3 regions of the Lysinibacillus sp. NPDC093216 genome follow, and region 2 is predicted to be linked to each of the others. Evidence: riboswitches for the same ligand, from Rfam matches in the RefSeq annotation. Region 2 holds a riboswitch; each other region holds the start of a gene.
The links. Region 2 has a riboswitch for cobalamin ahead of ACQKOG_RS16590 (ribonucleoside-diphosphate reductase subunit alpha). Riboswitches for the same ligand answer to the same signal wherever they lie in the genome.
Positions count from the first base shown of each region.

Region 1: linked by a shared signal. The riboswitch ahead of metE (5-methyltetrahydropteroyltriglutamate--homocysteine S-methyltransferase) and the one ahead of ACQKOG_RS16590 (ribonucleoside-diphosphate reductase subunit alpha) in region 2 are both predicted to bind cobalamin.
Region 3: linked by a shared signal. The riboswitch ahead of ACQKOG_RS02930 (energy-coupling factor ABC transporter permease) and the one ahead of ACQKOG_RS16590 (ribonucleoside-diphosphate reductase subunit alpha) in region 2 are both predicted to bind cobalamin.

Region 1 is NZ_JBNNVB010000007.1:105,670-112,695, forward strand. Features, by position in the region: gene ACQKOG_RS10535 (UDP-N-acetylmuramoyl-tripeptide--D-alanyl-D-alanine ligase) at 1-1,325, shown strand, start outside; gene ACQKOG_RS10540 (C40 family peptidase) at 1,381-2,742, opposite strand; gene ACQKOG_RS10545 (VOC family protein) at 3,124-3,486, opposite strand; gene ACQKOG_RS10550 (DUF5367 domain-containing protein) at 3,546-3,944, opposite strand; gene ACQKOG_RS10555 (TetR/AcrR family transcriptional regulator) at 3,957-4,532, opposite strand; cobalamin riboswitch at 4,738-4,916, shown strand; gene metE (5-methyltetrahydropteroyltriglutamate--homocysteine S-methyltransferase) at 5,103-7,026, shown strand, end outside.
Region 2 is NZ_JBNNVB010000015.1:78,328-85,353, reverse strand. Features, by position in the region: gene ACQKOG_RS16605 (bifunctional adenosylcobinamide kinase/adenosylcobinamide-phosphate guanylyltransferase) at 1-309, shown strand, start outside; gene ACQKOG_RS16600 (ECF transporter S component) at 503-997, shown strand; gene ACQKOG_RS16595 (hypothetical protein) at 994-1,677, shown strand; cobalamin riboswitch at 1,788-1,975, shown strand; gene ACQKOG_RS16590 (ribonucleoside-diphosphate reductase subunit alpha) at 2,138-4,351, shown strand; gene ACQKOG_RS16585 (ribonucleotide-diphosphate reductase subunit beta) at 4,364-5,404, shown strand; gene ACQKOG_RS16580 (DUF4190 domain-containing protein) at 5,554-5,829, opposite strand; gene ACQKOG_RS16575 (M23 family metallopeptidase) at 5,876-6,778, opposite strand; gene ACQKOG_RS16570 (tetratricopeptide repeat protein) at 6,961-7,026, opposite strand, start outside.
Region 3 is NZ_JBNNVB010000002.1:106,984-114,009, forward strand. Features, by position in the region: gene cbiQ (cobalt ECF transporter T component CbiQ) at 1-337, opposite strand, end outside; gene ACQKOG_RS02925 (energy-coupling factor ABC transporter substrate-binding protein) at 343-615, opposite strand; gene ACQKOG_RS02930 (energy-coupling factor ABC transporter permease) at 617-1,363, opposite strand; cobalamin riboswitch at 1,503-1,687, opposite strand; cobalamin riboswitch at 1,917-2,099, shown strand; gene ACQKOG_RS02935 ((2Fe-2S) ferredoxin domain-containing protein) at 2,238-2,609, shown strand; gene cobJ (precorrin-3B C(17)-methyltransferase) at 2,614-4,284, shown strand; gene ACQKOG_RS02945 (sirohydrochlorin chelatase) at 4,299-5,222, shown strand; gene cobK (precorrin-6A reductase) at 5,219-5,980, shown strand; gene ACQKOG_RS02955 (precorrin-8X methylmutase) at 5,993-6,652, shown strand; gene ACQKOG_RS02960 (cobalt-precorrin-5B (C(1))-methyltransferase) at 6,685-7,026, shown strand, end outside.

The DNA of each region.
Region 1 (7,026 bases), on a different contig from region 2:
AACACTGGTCTGTTAAACATGCAATTTATTATAACCGACATGATCTGACTCAAAATCATACACTTATGTTTGTTAGTAAAAGTGATCAAATTAACTGGCAAGAAATAGATCGAAAGGGACCATCTCTAGTCATTTCTGATAAATCTTCAGAGGAATTGAAAAATGCGCTGAAGAATACGGCCGTTATACGCGTCAAAAGTATTTTGCATGCCTATTGGAAATTCATGGGGCATTACAGAAATCTATTTCAAATACCAGTCGTTGCTTTAACCGGAACATGTGGTAAAACGACAACGAAAGAAATGATTAAACACATAGCTAGTAAGGAATGGAATGTTCAAGCATCTGTCAGCAGTAAAAATGAGCCACGGCAATCCTTACCGTACTTGACTGGAATCGATCAGAATACAAAAGCAGCTATCTTTGAATTAGGATTGGGGAATATAGGGAATATTAAACACCAATGTATGATCTATCAGCCTACGATTGGTATTATTACGAATATTGGTGTCCATCATTTAGATGGATGCAATAATCTTGATGGTTATATCAAAGCAAAGGCAGAAATTGTAGAAGGAATAAGAAAAGATGGCACGTTAATCATTAATGGTGATGATGAAAACATTAAAAAAATCCCCCTAAATAAATTTAGAGGAAAGATTATTACCTTTGGCGTCAACGAAAAGGCAGATTATCAAGCTACGAATATACAATTCACAAAAGGCGGCATGAAATTTGTACTAAAAGTGTCAAATAACAAATACAATTTATTTGTTCCAGGATACGGAGAACACCAGGTATATAATGCATTAGCGGCTATAGCTGCCATAAAGGAAATGGGACTTTCCATGGCTGTCGCAATTTCGCAATTAAAAACGTTCAAAGCGATGGCAAGACACTTAGAATTTTCTACGGGCATAGGTGAATGTACTATCGTAGATGATACTTGGACAAATAACCCGACTTCTGTTGAAGCGGCACTAAAGGTTTTAGATACTATAGGAAAAGGGAAGAAAGTAATTCTTATTTTAGGTGATATTAAGAGGTTAGGAAATTTCGAAGAAAAATATCATCGAGAGATTGGCACAATGGTCGCGAAAAGAAATGTTGATACGCTTATTACTATTGGCAATAGAGCAGAAAATATTGCGAATCAAGCGTTGAAGGAAGGCACCAAGGCAGATGTTCATATGTTTAAAGATGTTACAGGCGTTTTAGATGTACTAAAGCATAAGCTCGATAATGAAACCATTGTACTTATTAAAGGTCCAATGTCTAGCAAATCTATGATAGAATTTGCGAATCAGTTAAAAAATAAAAAATAAGCTAGAAAAAGAAGTATTCTCAATAGAAGAATACTTCTTTTTCTTTGTATTTATATTATAAAACACGACGAGCTGTTACATAGTTTTGATTTGCCCATGTTGAAGTTAGGCTTTGTTTTACAACATTATTAGATGTCATACTAATAAACTGATTATTACCAAGATAGATGCCTGTTTGTGTAATATCTTTTCCTCCATTGTTAGTAGAGAAGAAGATCAGATCTCCTTTTTGTAACTGTGCTTTTTCCACTTTAGTCCCAACTAATGCTTGTCTACTTGCTAATTTATCTTTTAAATCAATCCCATGCTGTTTAAAAACATAGTAAGTAAATCCTGCGCTCGTAAACGTAAGTGAGCTTTCGTCATACGAATAACCAAACTTTGCTTTACTACTCAAATTTGAGGCAGTAGAGATGATTTTATCAGCAGAAGTAGAAGGCGTGCTAGGGGCTGGATTTGGAGCAGGAGCTGCAGTTGAGTTATCTGACGTAACACGTTTTGCAGTAATATAATGCTCTTTATAATAGTCAACGAACAGTACTCTTGTCGTAATACCACTTGAACTTGGAATCATTATTCGTTGGTCCCCAGCATAAATGGCTACAAGTGAAGGTGTTTGAGAGCCAGCGACACTATTAAAGAAAATTAAATCACCTTTCTTTAAATTAGCACGTGAAACCGTCGATCCCAGATTCATTTGTTCCTTTAAGGTTGTAGTACCAAGGTTTACGCCACTCTTACGATAAACATATTCTACAAACCCAGGCCCGGTAAAACGTAGACTCTGCTCACTAATTGTTGTACCCATAGTTACTTTATCTTTATAGTTATAAGCGTTTTCAACGATTTTATCGCCCTTTGTTGCAGGATTAGCTGAGAGTAATGTAGGTAAAACTCTGCGGGCACCTACATAATTATCTGTATAATATGGCTTACTATTTAAATCAGAAATAACAATATTCTGTTGGGAATCAGCCATGTGAATCATTTTATTGTCCCCGATATACATACCAACGTGGTCAGGGTCTGTCCCAGTTTTTTTACTCTTAAAGAATAGTAAATCACCTTTTTGTAATTGATTTCTATTAACAGCTGTTCCTTGCTGTATCATATAATCTTCATTATAAGTTGCAAGGTCAACACCATTTTTCTCGAAAATGTACATAATAAATGATGCGCAAGAGAATTTATAAGGATATGTAGCCTTGTATTCTGTATTACTATATGTCGCCTTACCAATTAAGCTTTTTCCAGCTTGAATTAGTTGATCCGCTTTCGTATTAACTGCTTGTGAGTTATTCAGGGCATTTGTTGTTGCAGCCTCTACTTCTATAGGTTGAACAGTTGGTTGTACCATCCCCACTGTGCTAAAACCTATCGTCAATGCTAATGTTGTTGATAAAAATCGTTTATTCATGTTGTTATTTCCTCCTGAAGCTATTGTTAGGATTAATCCTGATTTGGTTTGTCACTGGAATTAATCGTAGCATGAAAAAGTAGGGCTTCTTTGAGGTAATTGTTACCACGGTGGATGGGAAATTGCTGTAAACACCTGATATAAAAGGCTTCATCGCCTTAATTTACAGTTGTATTACAAATGTTTCAGTTGGCTGAAGTGTTTTTTAGTATCGAAAGAAGGAGGATGTCGATAAAATTCAGAAGTTGGGTGATAAAACGTGAAAGTTAGTCGATAAAATTCAAAAGTTGGGCGATAAAATGTAAAAGTACCCCGGCAAAATTAAAAAGTTGGAAGACATGCCAGTTGAATAGAAAATAATTTCTATTCAACTGTTTTCTTTTAGAATTCTTGAATCATCTCCACTCTATTACCGAATGGATCTCTAAATTCAAAGCGTTCAAAATGAGGAATAGGAACTGAGTCGAAAATTTCTATATGATGTTCGGCTAGTACCTTCTTCCAATGTTCGATATTTTCAACTTGATAGGCAATATGAGCCTTCGTCGTTAATCTATCAAAGCCATCCTCTGTACCTACATGTACCGCTCTATTGCCGACCTGTAACCAAAATCCACCTCGTCCTTTCAGCGAATCAGGCTTTTCAATTTCTTTTAGTCCTAATACTTGACAGTAAAAATGTCTTCCTTTTTCTTCCTCACCTTTTGGTATTGTTATTTGAACGTGATGTAAGCCTATAATCATTTTTTCTCCTCCTTTAATTCTAATCATTACTTACTTCTAGGATAATAATGTAAAATCCTTTAATTTGATGAATGAATAGTATTCTTTTTCACGAATGAAGCATTTGTAAAACCAGTAATGAGAATTAGGGAGTAAGCCCATAATAGCCATGAGGCGAAATATCGATCTAAGTCAGCCGATAAATTCGGGAAAATATTGTCGAAAACTAACAATACGACTGCATCGATGAGCATTCCAGGTAATACGATACAAATAGCAGCCAGTAACCGTTCTGTACCTTTTGTCTTTTTCAAAGAATAAATAGGTATTGTCGCTATCCAAACGATTGGAATAGCTAAAATGTAAGTAGCTATCATGAGGAAAGGTTCTTCAAGGGTAAAAAAGTAGTGCCCTACAAATCGAAATACGGCACTTGCTACAAGCCAAATCCCAAAACCCCAGCATAAAAAGAATCGCATAGTTTTCCTCCTCTAATTATTTTCTAGACGATGCAATGTCTGAAGGATTTTTTCTAATTGCTGATAGAAGACATCTACATCGAAATCGTCCCTCATCATCACTTGTAAGGCTAAGCCATCAATAAGGGCGTTGAAAAAAATGCTCCAAGTTTCCATCGACACGCCATCAATTGGTGATGTATCCCATAATTTATTTAAAATGTTACATAAATGTTCATTTTCAGCCGCTAAAATTTGTCCAATTTGCTGTCTAATAGTTGGGTTCGTAAAGCCGAAAACGATTAAGGTGAAAAATAATTTATGATAAAACGCATCATTTTCATATCGACTTTTTGCAGAGAAAAGTGCAGATTGAATCATTTCTCGATCAGTCATCAGAATCTCATTCCAGGAATTTTCACAGATGTCTTGGACAATTTCTAGAATGATTTGCTCTTTTGATTTGAAATGATAATAAATAGTTCCTTGTGTCACCCCAGCTTGCTCAGCAACAGCCTTTAAGGTGAATTTCTCAATCCCTTTTTCTACTAAACTTTGCTTGGCAGCCATTAATAAATCTGACTTTTCAATACCAGTAGGTTTTGCCATTTGTTTACACCTCCTTTGTTATTAGTTAGTTGGATAACTAACTATAAAATAACAGAATATCCCACTATTTACAAGTTTTTTTGGTAGCGGGGCTGCTAGTCTTCGATGATTCCATATGTTCGGAATAATAGCAGTATGAAGAATCAAACAAATCTGAAAATAAATCTACTTTTCAGAAAAATATATGTTATAGTAAAACATAATTAAATATTGTGTAAGAGTTGGTGCCGAATGAAAGTTTGGCTTAAAAGGGAAGTCGGTGTAAATCCGACGCTGTCCCGCAACTGTAAATCGGAGCAAATCACAATTGCCACTGGGAAACTGGGAAGGCTGTGAGGCGTGTTGATGAGAAGCCAGGAGACCTGCCAATATCTAGTACACACCAAATACCTACGTGGAAATAGGTGGTGAGATGTGACCATATCGGCCCTGTGCGACAATAAATCATGCGATATTTTGAAAGAATTTCGTATTGTTTCTTGATAGCTAATTTTGATATGCAATGACAGCCATTTTCCAAAAAAAAGGAGGGTGGCTTTTTTTTTATTTTGATTGATAGGAGAGATAAACATGACGTATACAAGTACTACAGTTGGTTATCCGTATATCGGAGAAGATCGTGAATGGAAAAAGGCTTTAGAGGCATTTTGGAAAAAGGAGCTTTCAGAGGATGAATTTTTACAGCATTTAAAGGATATTCGCCTAGCTCGAATAAACAAGCAGATTCGTCTCGGCATAGACATGATAACTGTCGGAGATTTCACACTCTATGACAGAATGTTGGATACGGCAATGATGTTTGGCTTAGTTCCAAAGCGCTTTGATTGGCAGGGAGACAAAGTTGATTTACAAACTTACTATGGGGTAGCTCGTGGTAGTAAAAAAGCCGTGGCTAGTGAAATGACAAAATGGTTTAATACAAACTATCATTATATTGTGCCAGAATATGAGGGACAACCTTTGCAATTAACAGAAAATAAAATATTGGCAGACTTTTTAGAGGCTAAGGAAGCGTTTGGTATTACAGCAAAACCTACATTGATTGGCCCATATACATTTTGTAAATTAACAAAAGGCTATGACAAACTATCGCAGATTACATTTATTTTAGCATTACTACCACTTTATACGCAGGTCTTAAAGGAGTTAGTGGATGCTGGTGTAGAGTGGATTCAATTAGAGGAGCCTGCTCTTGCCACAACACTAGATGAAGCGGAGGTTAAACTTGTTCAAGAAATTTATAGACAATTAGTTGCATCAGTACCCGAGGTTAACATTATGCTACAAACATATTTTGAGTCATTATCGGCATACGAGTCAATTGTGACACTTCCGGTTCAAGGAATTGGGTTAGACTTTGTGCATGGCTATGGCGAAAATATGGAGGCATTACGTCAATTTGGCTTCCCACAAGATAAAGTATTAGCGGCCGGTATTATAAATGGACGAGATATTTGGCGCTCCAATCTAGCAGAGGCTAGCTCAACTATTAAAGCTATTGAACAGCTAAGTGGTGCTAAAGAAATATGGATTCAATCTTCGTGTAACTTACAGCATGTTCCAATTACAACTACTCTCGAAACAAAGCTCGATCCAGTTCTAAAAAATGCCCTTTCTTTTGCAGATGAAAAATTAGTTGAAATCAATGAAATAACAAAATACTTACAAGGCACAGGAAGCCCCTCAAATCAAAAAACATCTGAAAGTATGAAGGCGATTGAAGCGTTGAAAAATCACCCGGCTCGTCAAAATAGAAGTATTCAACAAGCCATTAAAGCAGTGTCAGCACAAGATTTTGAACGCCAGAGTGAATTTAAAACACGTCAAAAGGTTCAACAACAAGCCTTGCAATTACCGCTGTTCCCAACTACAACAATTGGGAGCTTTCCGCAATCAGACGAAGTCAAACGTACACGAAGTGCATGGCGAAAGAAACAACTATCTGATGAGGATTATGCAGCGTTTGTCGAACAAGAGACAAAACGTTGGATCACTATTCAAGAGGAATTAGATATCGACGTTTTGGTACACGGTGAATTTGAGCGCACAGATATGGTTGAATATTTCGGGGAAAAACTTACTGGTTTTGCATTTACGGAGAAAGCATGGGTTGTATCATATGGCTCTCGCTGTGTGAAGCCACCAATTATTTATGGTGACGTTGCATGGGAAGCACCGATGACAGTTAAAGAAACAGCCTATGCCCAAAGCCAAACGAATCGTTATGTAAAGGGAATGCTCACAGGTCCTGTGACAATTTTAAATTGGTCCTTTGTCCGGGATGATATTTCACGGGAGGATGTATCCTATCAAATTGCTTTGGCACTTCGAAAAGAGGTAGAAGCACTAGAAGCTGCGGGTATTTCTATTATTCAGGTTGATGAACCAGCATTACGAGAGGGCTTGCCACTGTGTGAAGAAAATTGGGGAGCTTACTTAGAGTGGACGGTGAATGCTTTTAAACTTGCTACATCTAGTGTGAAGGATCAAACAC
Region 2 (7,026 bases):
GATGGCAATCTACCTAATGACAGCCCAGCCTGTGATGTACTAGTTATTAAAAACATAGAGAAGTGGCTCGTGACACAAGATCTTGAGGAGGATGAACCCCTTGTCAAAATCATTTTGACAAGACTAAAGACTCTTGAAGAAAATTGTGCCGTCTATATAATAGTGACCGATATGGGTCGTGGAGTTGTGCCGATGGAAAAACAGGCACGATTGTTGCGTGATACATGTGGGCGTTTGTACCAGGCATTATTCGCTGAAGCTGAACAAGTCGTACGCATTTGGTACGGTATCGGGGAACAAATCAAATAATATTGTTTCATAAAGTAGGCTTTTCATTAAAAGTTGTGGTTGGGGTAAAAGCGGCGACACCTTGGGATTAGCGGCTTATCGGACGCCTCCAGGAAGCTTTGCTCTGTGCGAAAGCGACAAAGCACCCAGCCGGAACGGAAATCAACCACACGTTATAATGAATAGCCAAATATTAAAGGAATGAGGAAATGGGATGGATCGACAAAGATTGATGAAATTGACGCTCACTGCCATGGTTGCGGCAATTTGTGCAGTAGGTGCAGTCATTAAAATTCCAACATTTATTTCAACTGCAGCGCTTGACTCTGCACCTGCATTGTTGAGCGTTGTCTTTTTATCTCCAGTATTAGCTGGGGTTTCGGGAGTCATTGGGCATTTTATCTCAGCCTTAACTACTGGCTTCCCTCTAGGGCCACTACATATTATTATCGCAGTAGAAATGTTTATTGTTGTATGGGTCTTTGGGGTCATGCATAAAAAAGGAATGCATTTCTGGAAATGGCCCGTGGCACTTATTCTAAATGGTGTTGTGGCACCTTTACCATTTTACTTTATCATTAGTCCGGCATTTTACTGGGCGTCACTGACTAGTCTTCCATTGGCAACACTCGTAAATCTGGTGATCGTTGCAATTGTGATGCCAATTCTGTCAAAGGTGTTTGTGCGTAAGGAAGGTCGAGTACATTGAGAAATGCAATAAAAATAGGTGAGCTGTTTGCTACAACAGATAATGCCGCAGCCATTGGCGAAAAACCACAAGATGTTGTGTCTGCTCCAGACAAACTAACGGCATACTTCACGGCGCGTGTTACTTTTTTAGAGCAGCTTGCTGCAAATGCTTTACCAAACCATATTTTACTCGCTAATTTTTCAGGAGATGCTGCATGGTCTCGTTATGTTGCAGGCATTCAGCAGGTTTTTGATGAGGCGGGGCTTAATTGTCCACCGATAGACGGTAGTACAGAGTCCAATATGCCGACTCTACAATCAGGATTATCTATAACGATGCTAGGTGAACAGCAAAAACACACAGCAACTAAGTATGAACAGCTTAGTTGGTACACCTATGGATTACCGCTTGTAGGCAATGAAATCCTTGCTCAGCCTGAAGATGTCGCACAGCTCCAACCTATTTTTCAGGCGTGGAAAGAGGGGATTGTGCAGCAAGTATGGCCAGTTGGATCAAAAGGTCTACAAGCAGAATTTACCCGCCTTTTTAGCGAGCAACAGGTCAAAAGTTCGTTAGATGTTGAGAAATCGGCTGGTCCATGTGCAGTAGTTTTGCTAGGAATACAGCCTGAAAAAGAGCAGCTAGCACAAAAAAAATTTCCTAGAAATTTTGAAAAACTACGTAAAACTGCATTGTAATTGGGCTTGCTTCGAGAAAATGTAGCACTTTATAACTTGCAAGGGGCAAATCGCCTATTGCAACAATAAACACAATATGTTAGATTTGTTTAGGAGTTAAAACACAATATATAGTATTTTGGACGAACGGTACCAATATGGTTTAAAAGGGAATTCGGAAAAAGAGTCATCTTAGGCCGAAGCTGTCCCCGCAACTGTAAGTGCTGACAAATGATGAGTAGGCCACTGTGAAGAACGGGAAGGTGATCATTTGGAGGAAGCATGAGCCAGGAGACCTGCCGATATGTTCAAGACAGCAACACATTCTTCGGGGATTGAGAAGTGGAGGCGAGAGATTTGTTCACTTCTTTGTGCGCTTATCCTTCATTTCCATTTCCGATTTTACTGCGATCACGTAACCGATAGATGTTGCGTGATCGCTTTTTGTGTTGCTGGAGAAGGAAAGGGAGAGAATGTGTACATGACAATTCAAATCGAACAGCAAATGACTAAGCTCAAGAAAAGTTACACGGAGGATGAACTCGAAAGTTTTGTGAGGTTATCGGATCGATGGCTACGAAAAAACGACAATGCCACATTTGAAGCATGGGCAGATGCGATGATTTTACAAACGCTTAGCCTCATTGATGAAGAGGAGCCATACTGGACATTTGTCGCAGCTCAAATTTATTTAGAAAAATTATATGACCAATTTGCGATGCGTCGTGGTGTCTCAGTGAAAGATGTTTATAAGGTTTTCCCAGAACATTTAGCACACTATACAGAAGTTGGTTTGTATCATGAAAGTTTAACAACAAAGTATAGTGAGCAGGAGCTTCAGGAACTCGCTTCTTATTTAGAATCAAGTCGAGATGAGTTGTTTACGTATATAGGTTTAAAAACATTAATGGACCGCTATGTAGTCCGTGATTACACGAAAACACCGGTGGAATTACCGCAGGAACGATGGATGGTCATTGCGATGACTCTGATGCAGGATGAAACAGAAAATCGTTTAGAAAAAGTACGTGAATCTTACTGGGCAATGAGTAATTTATATATGACTGTTGCCACACCAACATTATCAAATGCAGGTAAAACACATGGACAGCTATCAAGTTGCTTTATCGATACAGTAGATGATAGTTTACAAAGCATTTATGACACGAATACAGATGTCGCAACATTATCGAAGTACGGCGGTGGTATTGGTGTTTATATGGGTAAAATTCGTAGCCGAGGCTCATCTATTAAAGGCTTTAAAGGTGCATCAAGTGGTGTTTTACCATGGATTAAACAACTTAATAATACGGCGGTTTCAGTCGATCAGCTTGGTCAACGACAAGGCGCTATTGCTGTCTATTTAGATGTTTGGCATAAAGACGTCTTTACGTTTTTAGATTTACGCTTAAACAATGGGGATGAGCGTTTGCGTGCTCATGATATTTTCACAGGGCTATGCTTACCGGATTTATTTATGGAAACGGTAGAAGAGCGCGGGGAATGGCATTTATTTGACCCACATGAAGTGCGAGAAGTTATGGGCTTTTCACTAGAGGATTTCTATGATGAGAAAAAGGGTGACGGCTCTTTCCGTACTAAATATGAGGAATGTATCGCCAATCCATTGTTAAGTCGTGAAGTTGTACCAGCCATTGATATTATGAAGCGTATTATGCGCTCTCAGCTTGAAACAGGCGTGCCGTTTATGTTCTATCGAGATGAAGTCAATCGCATGAATCCGAATAAGCATGAAGGGATGGTTTACAGCTCGAACCTGTGTACAGAAATATTCCAAAATATGTCAGCTACTGAATTTGAGTCTATTACCCTTGAAGATGATGTCATCGTAACACGTCGCAAGCCTGGAGATTTCGTTGTATGTAACTTATCGTCTATCAATTTAGGTAGAGCAGTACCGGCTGGTGTTCTAGAACGATTAATCCCAGTTCAAGTACGTATGTTAGATAACGTTATTGCTTTAAATACAATTCCAGTAAAACAAGCAGAAATTACGAACCTACGCTACCGTGGTATTGGACTTGGAACGTTTGGCTGGCACCATTTATTAGCTTTGAAAGAAATTCAATGGGAGTCTGAGGAAGCTGTAGAGTTTGCGGACAAGCTATATGAAGAAATTGCATATTTAACGATTCGTGCTTCTAACGATTTGGCATGTGAAAAAGGAGCTTATCCATTATTTGAAGGCTCAGATTGGCATACGGGTGCGTATTTTGACAAACGTGGCTATGACAGTCATAAATGGAATGCATTACGCGCCGCGGTTGCTGAGAAAGGTATGCGTAACGGCTATGTAATGGCAGTTGCACCGAACTCATCAACATCTATTTTAGCAGGCAGTACGGCTACGATTGATCCGATCTTCCAAAAGAGTTATTCAGAAGAGAAGAAGGATTACAAAATTCCAGTAACAGTACCTGATCTATCACCTGTGACAACTTGGTATTATAAATCTGCTTATTTCATCGATCAAAATTGGACAATCAAGCAAAATGCTGCACGAGCACGTCATATCGACCAAGGCATTTCACTTAATTTATACGTTCAAAATACGATTAAGGCGAAAGATTTACTAGCATTGCATATGAATGCTTGGGCGAGCGGTGTAAAAACGACTTATTATGTGCGCTCAACATCTGTAGAATTGCTAGAATGTGAGTCTTGCGCGAGCTAGGAGGAAATAACAATGACAACTATTACAAAACGACAAATTATGGATAAAGATGCACCGAACCGTTCAACAGGAATTGTCAACGGACGTTCTTCTAACATTTTGAACTGGGATGATGTGCGTTTTAGCTGGGCATATCCTAAGTATAAAAAAATGCTAGGGAACTTCTGGACACCGTTTGAAATTAATATGAGCAATGATGTCAAACAGTTTCCACAGCTATCAGCAGATGAACAGGAATCCTTTTTAAAAATCATTGGCTTGCTAGCACTATTAGATAGTGTACAAACCGATTTTGCGGGGAAAGTAGCGGATTATTTAACAGATTCAAGTTTAAATGCACTAATGATTATTTTAGCGCAACAAGAGGTAATCCATAATCACTCTTATTCCTACGTGCTATCAAGTATTGTCAACAAAGACGAGCAGGATCGTACATTTGATTTTTGGCGTACAGAGCCAGTGCTAGAGCGACGTAATGATTTCGTTATTAAGGGCTACCAAGCATTTTCCGAGGAGCCATCTGTTGAAAATATGCTAGAAGCGATTGTTTATGATGTGATTTTAGAAGGTTTATTCTTCTATTCTGGCTTTGCGTTCTTCTATCATTTAGCACGCAATCAAAAAATGGTGGCCTCGTCAACGATGATTAATTATATTAATCGCGATGAACAGCTACATGTCGATTTATTTGTGAAAATTTATCAGGAGCTATTAGAGGAATATCCTGAATACGATACACCTGAACGAGCAGCTCGTGTACAGGAAATCTTCCGTGAAGCCGTTCAACTAGAAATCGATTGGGCCAATGAAGTGATTGGCGATAAAATTGCTGGCCTCGATGTGGAAGATGTGCATGATTATGTACATTTCTATGCTAATGTACGCTGTAATCAGCTTGGCGTAGAGCGTCCATTTGAAGGCTATCGCAAAAATCCATTAAAGTGGGTTAAAGCGTATGAGGATGTTGATTTAGGGAAGACAGATTTCTTCGAGCAACGTTCTCGCCAGTATGTAAAGGTTAATGTAGAAGATAACGGCTTTGATGATTTGTAATGCCAAGTCCACCTCCATGTTGAAAAAACATGGAGGTGGATTTTTTTGTGAGAATAGGGGGACGCTTAAGTAAAAGAAAAAAATTGCTCAGGTTAAACAAATGGGTTCGGGGGACAAAAACAATAGAAATCGCACGAAATGTGCTCATGTTAGCCGTTATTATTTACCACCGTCATTGAGAAAAAGGCTACATACCCCAAAATCGCAAGGACTTGTAAAATAATCCCTATTATACTGCAAATTAAACCTGCAGTTGCTAATCCTCTACCATTTTCATTAGTTGTATTAATTTCTTTTACAGCTTTATTTGAAAAAACTATTCCGATGATGCCTAAGATCAAGCCAATAAAAGGTATAAACAATGATAGAATTCCAAGCGTTAAAGAAATTACAGAATTATTGTTTGTTTGATTTTTTTCAGACATTCGCTATCCGCCCTCTTTTAAGAATTTAAGCATTTTTTATTTATCGTTAATATGATCGTACTAAACTATTTCGCACTAAAAATCGATCATTAAATGTTATCGGTACACCTTTCCCATCCTTTTCGGCGTGAATATGTAAATGTGGTTCGCTTGTATTACCCGAGTTTCCTACTTTTCCAAGTATTTGGCCCGTTGTTACTTTATCGCCTTGTGCCACCACTACGCTGCCTTTTTTCATATGAGCTAATAAAACAGTAGCATCATGGTTCTCACATGAAAGAGTGACATGATTTCCCTCAGGATTTTCTGGATTAGATTTCGGAGGAGTGAGGTCAGGTAAATCATTTTGTATGTTGACTACTTTTCCGTTACAAGGACTATATAAATCATCTGCGAATATTTGATATTTATCTAATTGTTCTGGATATAGTCCACTTGCACGGGTTCCGAGCGTATTTAATTTTAAAATGTCTAAAGCATATTTTTGACCTGGATAGGCTTGATGATAGTTCATTAACACCTGATTGCCACCCTGTCCGACATAATAGGTGCCATCCTTAAGTGGGAAAGATAACTCAATTCCTTTTTCGGTTACTGTATAGCTTTTCACGACCAAAGCATTATAAGTACCAAAAACCAAAATGAGGACAATATAAATACCAATTGAAAACTTTTGAGATAGCGTATATTTTGTGGTAAACGGTAAATTTCTTACCCTTTTCCAAGAAAAAATGAAAGTGACAATCAAGAGAGCCAACCAAAGAAAGCGAACATAATATCCGACCCAACTCCAGTTTCCTGCTTGAAATAACCAAACGATTAGTGTTGCCGTCACCAATGAGTCCAACAACCATTCCAGTTTACTTTTAAAAGCAGCTTTCCATAGCGAAATAATAAAGCTGGCAGGTAATACGATTAGCATACCAATGGAATAAAAGATTGGAAGCACTATTTCTCATCCCCCTTTAGATGCTTTAATAGAATCTCTTACATTATTGGTAATATTTATATCATTCTAATTTTCATTTTAACATAGTGATAATAATTAAAGAACCTTTATCCGAGAGTTCAGCGTTCTTACATGAAAAAAGCCATATTCGCGTGATTCATGCTAACATGGCTTTTCTCTAGTTATTCAAAAAAATCGTCTTCGAAAAATGGTTGAATACCAGCTTCCTTTAAAAAGTATTTGTATTC
Region 3 (7,026 bases), on a different contig from region 2:
GGCTTGCACTGCTGACAAAAATTGTCCAATTATGAAGAGAAAATGACCAAATGTTTGAAGGAAGCCTGTTTGTCGCTGGCGCGATAGAAATTAAAATGGATACTAAACTTGATAGTAAAAAAAATCCAGGTAGCAACAATAACTTTGCGTAATATTTAGCAGGGATTTTTGCGCCTAAAATGATAAAAGCACTCATCACAATAAATGTAATGAGTGAAATTCGTTCATCTCTCATGATAAGCGACAATAAAAGCAGTCCAAGGGATAACGTCATTTTTTCTAGCGGATGAACAGACGCTAGTTTATTCAAATAAGCATACTTATCAATGAGTAACATAGCGTTTAACCTTCTTTATGTTTGCCGCGCATTAAGCCGATGAAATACCCGATGAAACCAGCACCGATAGCAGCTTGTAGTGCGAATAATAAGCTTTCAATTTCACCACTTGGTGGTTCCCATAAGCTTTCAAACCATGGCTCGTAGCTAGCATCTATTTCACTAATTGCTGCTTCCGCTTCGCCATCAGCCCCTTCGAATTCAGCACCTTTTTGAATAAACAGGGGAACGATTGCTAACAACACAACAATGGCGATGAGCAGTAAGTTTTTTTTCATTTTAGTGAGCCTCCTTTGCAGAGAACACACGTAGAGCTTTTAGTTCACTCACATTGTATTTTTTCAGAAAGTTCATAACGATCACTGTTAAAATTCCTTCACTAACAGCAAGAGGAATTTGTGTTAACGCAAAAATACCAGCAAATTTAGTGAATGAAGCCATAAAGCCTCCGACCTCAGAAGGGAAGGCAAGAGCTAATTGGACAGAAGTGACAATATATGTACCTAAGTCACCAAGCATTGCTGCTAAAAAGACAGCAATGGAAAAGGATAGTCCCAATTTTTGTGAGCCCTTAAATACATAGTAGGCGATAATAGGACCCATAATTGCCATAGAAAAAGTGTTTGCCCCTAATGTTGTAAGCCCACCATGCGCTAACAGTAAAGATTGGAATAATAATACGATTGTCCCGATAACACTCATCGCTAATGGTCCAAAAAGAACTGTTCCAAGTCCAACACCTGTAGGATGCGAGCAACTTCCTGTTACAGAAGGGATTTTTAAGGCAGAAAGTACAAAGGCAAAGGCACCCGAAAGCCCTAATATCATTTTTGTTTCAGGATTTTCATCAATGGTTTTACGAATAGAACGTAATCCTAAAATAATAAATGGAATCGAAATGACCCACCAAAAAATCGCCCATTCGATTGGCAAAAAGCCCTCCATTATATGCATCGCAAATGCACGATTTGGTACGAATAAAAATGCCAATAAAAAATAACTAAGCTTCCAACCTGAAAATTTCAAAAATCTCTCCTCCTTACATTAAAATTTTTAGAAAAAGTATGCGAAAAAAAGCACTTCTCCGATAGTGGAAAAGTGCATAGCTAAAAAAGCAAATAAAATTCTAATCTGCTAAGCCGCACACCCATCCTCGTAGGTTGAAACGATCACATATTTTTCGGCAGGTCTCCTGGCTTTAGTTCAACGTTTTATAGGCCTTCCCATCCTTTGGACAGTGACATTATCTATAAAACTCCCTAATACAGTGGCGGGACCGCGCCGGACTTAAACCGGCTTCCCTTTTAAGCGAAATGCTGAACATTTCACACCGAAAAAAAGATGAAGTTGTGAGATTTCACGACAAAGTGTAACACGAATTTCCATATATATGCTATCCCTTTTGTGAAAAAATTTTAAATTGGGTGTCTATGTCGAAAATTTAGATAAATAGAAAATGGATGTCGCATTTTTCTATGGAATTTTAAAAAAATTGTCACAAATTAAGAAAGAAATATTGAAATTTTAAAAAAATAAGCTATGATAGAAACAGTTTTCAATTACAAAAAAACCATATAATTCATATAAAACATCCATAAGTGCTTGAATATTCAAGATAATAGGGAAATCGGTGAAAGTCCGATACAGCCCCCGCTACTGTAATAGCTGATGAAATCGCGGATGCCACTAGTGAAAACTTAGGAAGGCGCGAAAGTAAAAGGAAGCTTAAGTCAGGAAACCTGCTTATGTGATGATGCAAGCAAACTTTTCGGAGGGAGAAGTTGAAGCGAAAGCGAGTACCAGTATATATTCGTTTTTATTTGGCTTCTACTAAACCTTTACTCTTCGTCTAGAGTAAAGGTTTTTCTTTTTCCTAAAAGCATATGAGGGGAGAACGACTATGACAACTTGGAATTTAGAGGGGATGAAAACACATCTTTTTATTTGCAATGGTAGTAGTTGTATGAAAAAAGATGCTGAGGACATTACACAGGCAATTCGTGATGAAATACAGTTACTGGAGCTTGATAAGGAGATACATACAACAAGGACCCGCTGTAATGGCAGGTGTAAGGATGCTTGTGTTGTCATTGCATATCCTCAGGGCAATTGGTACCGAGTGCCAACGAAGGAGCATGCGAGAGTACTTGTACAAGATTTAAATCATGAAGCGTTACATAATGAGCATGTTTTTACATTGCGTGAAGGTTCGTTGCAGCGTACAGCACAAACAACAGCCATTAAAGGCATTGAAAAGGTGAAAGAGGGGTAACAAAATGGCTCAAAAAGGTAAGATTTTCGTAGTTGGCTTTGGCCCTGGAGACTTTAAACATATTACGACTCGTGCTGTGGAGGCACTACAACAAAGTCATATGATTATAGGCTATAAAACTTATGTTGAACTGATTCAGGATTTAGTTAGTGCAAAGTCGATTATTAGTACTGGTATGACAGAGGAAGTTTCACGTGCGCAAGAAGCGGTGCGTCAAGCAGAGGCTGGAAGTATCGTATCGGTCATTTCCAGTGGGGATGCCGGGGTTTATGGAATGGCAGGATTAGTGTATGAGGTATTAATCGAGCTAGGCTGGACAGAAGCAACTGGTATCGAGGTAGAAATTGTTCCAGGTATTTCAGCTATTAATTCATGTGCCAGTTTACTAGGTGCTCCCATTATGCATGACGCCTGTACCATTAGTTTAAGTGACCACTTAACACCTTGGAATTTAATTGCAAAACGAGTAGAAGCAGCAGCAATGGCGGATTTTGTTATTGCTCTTTATAACCCGAAAAGTGGACGTCGTACGAGACAAATTGTAGAGGCACAACGAATTTTATTGGAATATCGTTCGCCAGATACACCAGTTGGACTTGTGAAAAGCGCGTATCGTGACCGTCAGGAAATAACGATGACTACTTTAGCAGAAATGCTTGAACATGATATCGGCATGTTAACAACGGTTATTATCGGGAATTCAACAACATTCTTCTACGACAATAAAATGATTACGCCACGTGGTTATCAGCGTAAATATACACTTGGTGAGGAAAAACAACCGTTACGACCACATCAACGACTTAAAGAAGAAAATGAACCATGGGCGATGAATCAAGAAACAGGAGCAGCACGTAATGATTTTGCGACAGATCCTAATGCCAATCGTATTAAGCCCAGTTTAGCCATAACACCACAACAAAAGCCTAAAAAATCGTCACTTGAAATGGCGACAGCTGCTCTTACTATGGTAAAGGGAACAAGCGCGGTGAAAGTAACACCTAAGCGTGTTCAACAAAAAATCGAATCTATTTTTGAATTAGCGGTTAGTCCTGGGGTTGCCAATAAGTTCTTTAGTCCTCAACAAATGATGACGTTGGCTGAGGTAGTTGGTGAGGAAGGAACGATGGAGTATACACCAGACCATCAAATTCATTTGAAAGTTCCAACGTCCGAGCCTGAAGAGGTTACCGCAAAGCTTCGTGAAGTTGGCTTTTTACTAGCACCAATTGGTGACGTGCTATCGTTAAAGGCTTGTGACTTCTGTTATGGAGAAAAGTTCGATTCGATTCCATATGCGGAAGAAATTCAAGAAAAGCTTGGTGGTATGTCGTTACCGAAAACATTAAATATCGGCTTTAACGGCTGCGGTATGGCATGTTATCGAGCAGTATTTGATGATATTGGCATTGTTTATCGTAAAAGTAAATTTGATGTTTTTATTGGTGCCAAGCCGGTTGGTCGTACAGCACATGCGGCCCAGCCAGTTGTTGAGGGATTAGAGCCTGAACAGCTCATCCCACTTATTACCGATATTATCGAAGAATATAAAGCAAATGCACATCCAAATGAACGTTTGTTTAAATACTTCAAGCGTGTGAAAAAGATATTACATTTTACGTATCAGGATATGTCTTCAAAAATAAAAGTAGAGCCCGCTCCATGCGGCGACTAGTGAGGAGTAATAAGATGAAAGCAATTTTATTTGTCGGCCACGGGAGCCGTTTAGCTGCAGGAAATGATGAGGTACGCACGTTTATCGAGCAAATGACACCTCGTATTGATGATAGCTTTTTAGTAGAAACATGTTTTTTAGAGTTCGCTTCGCCGAACATTGAAGAAGGTATTACGAACTGTGTGAAGAAGGGTGCTACAGAGGTACACGTTATTCCGATTATCCTTCTTCATGCTGGACATTCAAAAATGCATATTCCAGCAGAAATCGAACATGCGCGTGAGCATTATCCGAATATAACGTTCACATATGGTCAAACAATCGGTATCCATGAAGAAATATTTGCGATTTTAGAAGATCGTTTAGCAGAAATCGGCTTTAATGCGGAAGAAGAACAGAAGGATACTGCCATTTTATTAATTGCACGAGGCGGTAGTGACCCATATGCAAATGGTGATTTTTATAAAATTACACGTTTGTTATGGGAAAAACTCCCGGTTCAGTATGTAGAAAGCGCGTTTATGGGCGTCACAGATCCGCGTGTTGAAGAAGGAATAGAGCGCTGTGTGAAGCTGGGTGCTAAAAAAGTCATTATGCTACCGTACTTTTTATTCACAGGTATCCTAATGGAACGAATGAATGGTATGTGTAAGCAATTTAACGAAAAATATCCTGAATGTGATATTCAAATTGCTAACTATTTTGGCTATCATGAGCGTTTACAAAATGTGCTATTAGAGCGTATTGAGCAAGCTGTGAATGGTACATCAACAGGTATGCAAGATTTAGAAAATTATCGTGCTTATGCGGCAGTGCATGGACATGCGCATCATCATCACCATCATGACCACGATCATGGACATGATCATGATCATCACGATCACCATGATCACGATCACGACCATCATCACCATCATGAAGAGGAGCCAGTGAAATGATTTTCATGTTAGCAGGGACGAGCGATGCTAGGAATCTAGCACTTGAAATCCAGTCAGCAGGTTATGCTGTGACAGCAACGGTCGTTACTGAATCAGCTGCTTCTAGCCTGGCAGAAGTAGGCCTTCCTTATTTAATCGGTCGTTTAACAGCGGATGAAATGGCGACGATTATTACGGAGCGAGGGTACCGTTTAGTTGTAGATGCCTCTCATCCATTTGCTGAAGAAGCTTCAAAAAATGCCATGGCGGCAGCTGAGCTAGCAAATGTTCCTTATATTCGCTATGAACGTGCTCATGAGCATTATGCCCATCCACTAATTACGGTAGTGAAAGATTATGAGGAGGCTGCCCATTTAGCAGCGGAAATACGTGGTGTCATTATGCTAACGACGGGCAGTAAAACGCTAGCAACCTTTACGAAGGTATTACATGGTTTAGAAAATACACGAGTGATTGCGCGTATGCTTCCTCGACTCGATAATATGGAAAAATGCGAAGCACTTGGTGTGGCACAAAGAGATATTGTTGCCATACAGGGCCCTTTTTCAAAGGAATTAAACGAAGCCCTCTTTCGTCAATATGATGTGACATTGATGATCACGAAAGAAAGCGGCAAGGTTGGCTCGGTGGATGAAAAGCTAGACGCTGCCCTTGCATGTGGCATTGAAACGATTTTAATTGCAAGACCAAATATAAAATACGGACAGCAATATTTTACATTTGAAGATGTATTACAAGCTGTACAAAACACACTTTAGGAGGCCATTCAGATGGATTTTAAAACAGATTTCAAACCTTTAACAGTAGACCCAGATAAAATTTACGATTACAGTTTTTCAATTATTGCAGAGGAAATGGGCGAGCATAACTTCTCAGAGGATGAGTGGAAAGTTGTTCGTCGTATCATTCACGCTTCTGCTGACTTTGAATTAGGACGTAGCGTTATTATTACACCAGGAGCACTTGAGGCCGGTATTAAATCAATCCTTGCTGGTCGCCATGTCATTGCAGATGTGCAAATGATCGAAAGTGGTTCAGGGAAAAAACGCTTCCAAAAGCATGGTGGCGATTTACACTGTTATATTGCTGATGAAGACGTATCGATTGAGGCGAAAAAACAAAACACAACACGTGCAATTATTTCTATGCAAAAGGCTACTAAATTACATGAAGGTGGCATCTATGCAATTGGGAATGCACCAACAGCATTACTTGAATTAATTCGTTTAATTAAAGAAGGCTTAGCGAAACCAGATTTAATTATCGGTATGCCCGTTGGTTTCGTGTCAGCTGCTGAATCGAAGGAAGAGCTGTTAAAACTAGAAGGTATTCCGTATATTACAAATGTTGGTCGTAAAGGCGGTAGTACAGTGACGGTTGCCGCATTGAATGCTGTCTCACTTTTAGCGGATGAACAGGCGAAAAAATAGTGGAGCGGAAGCCAAAAAAGGATCCCAAAGACATGCGTCACGGTTATACAACGGGATCCTGTGCAACTGCAGTAACGAAGGCCGCATTACTTGCCTTAATTACAAATGAAGAGCAAGAAACAAGTACTATTCATTTACCGATTGGGCGAGATGCGACCTTTACGATAGAAAAATGTACATTTCAGCAGGATGCTGTCAGCTGTGAAACGATTAAAGATGCTGGTGATGACCCAGACGCAACACATAAAGCACTCATTATCGGCACGGTGAGCTGGTCGGATATACCAGGTATTCATCTGGACGGTGGAATTGGTGTCGGGCGTGTAACAAAGCCCGGCTTACCAGTACCTGTCGGAGAAGCGGCCATCAATCCA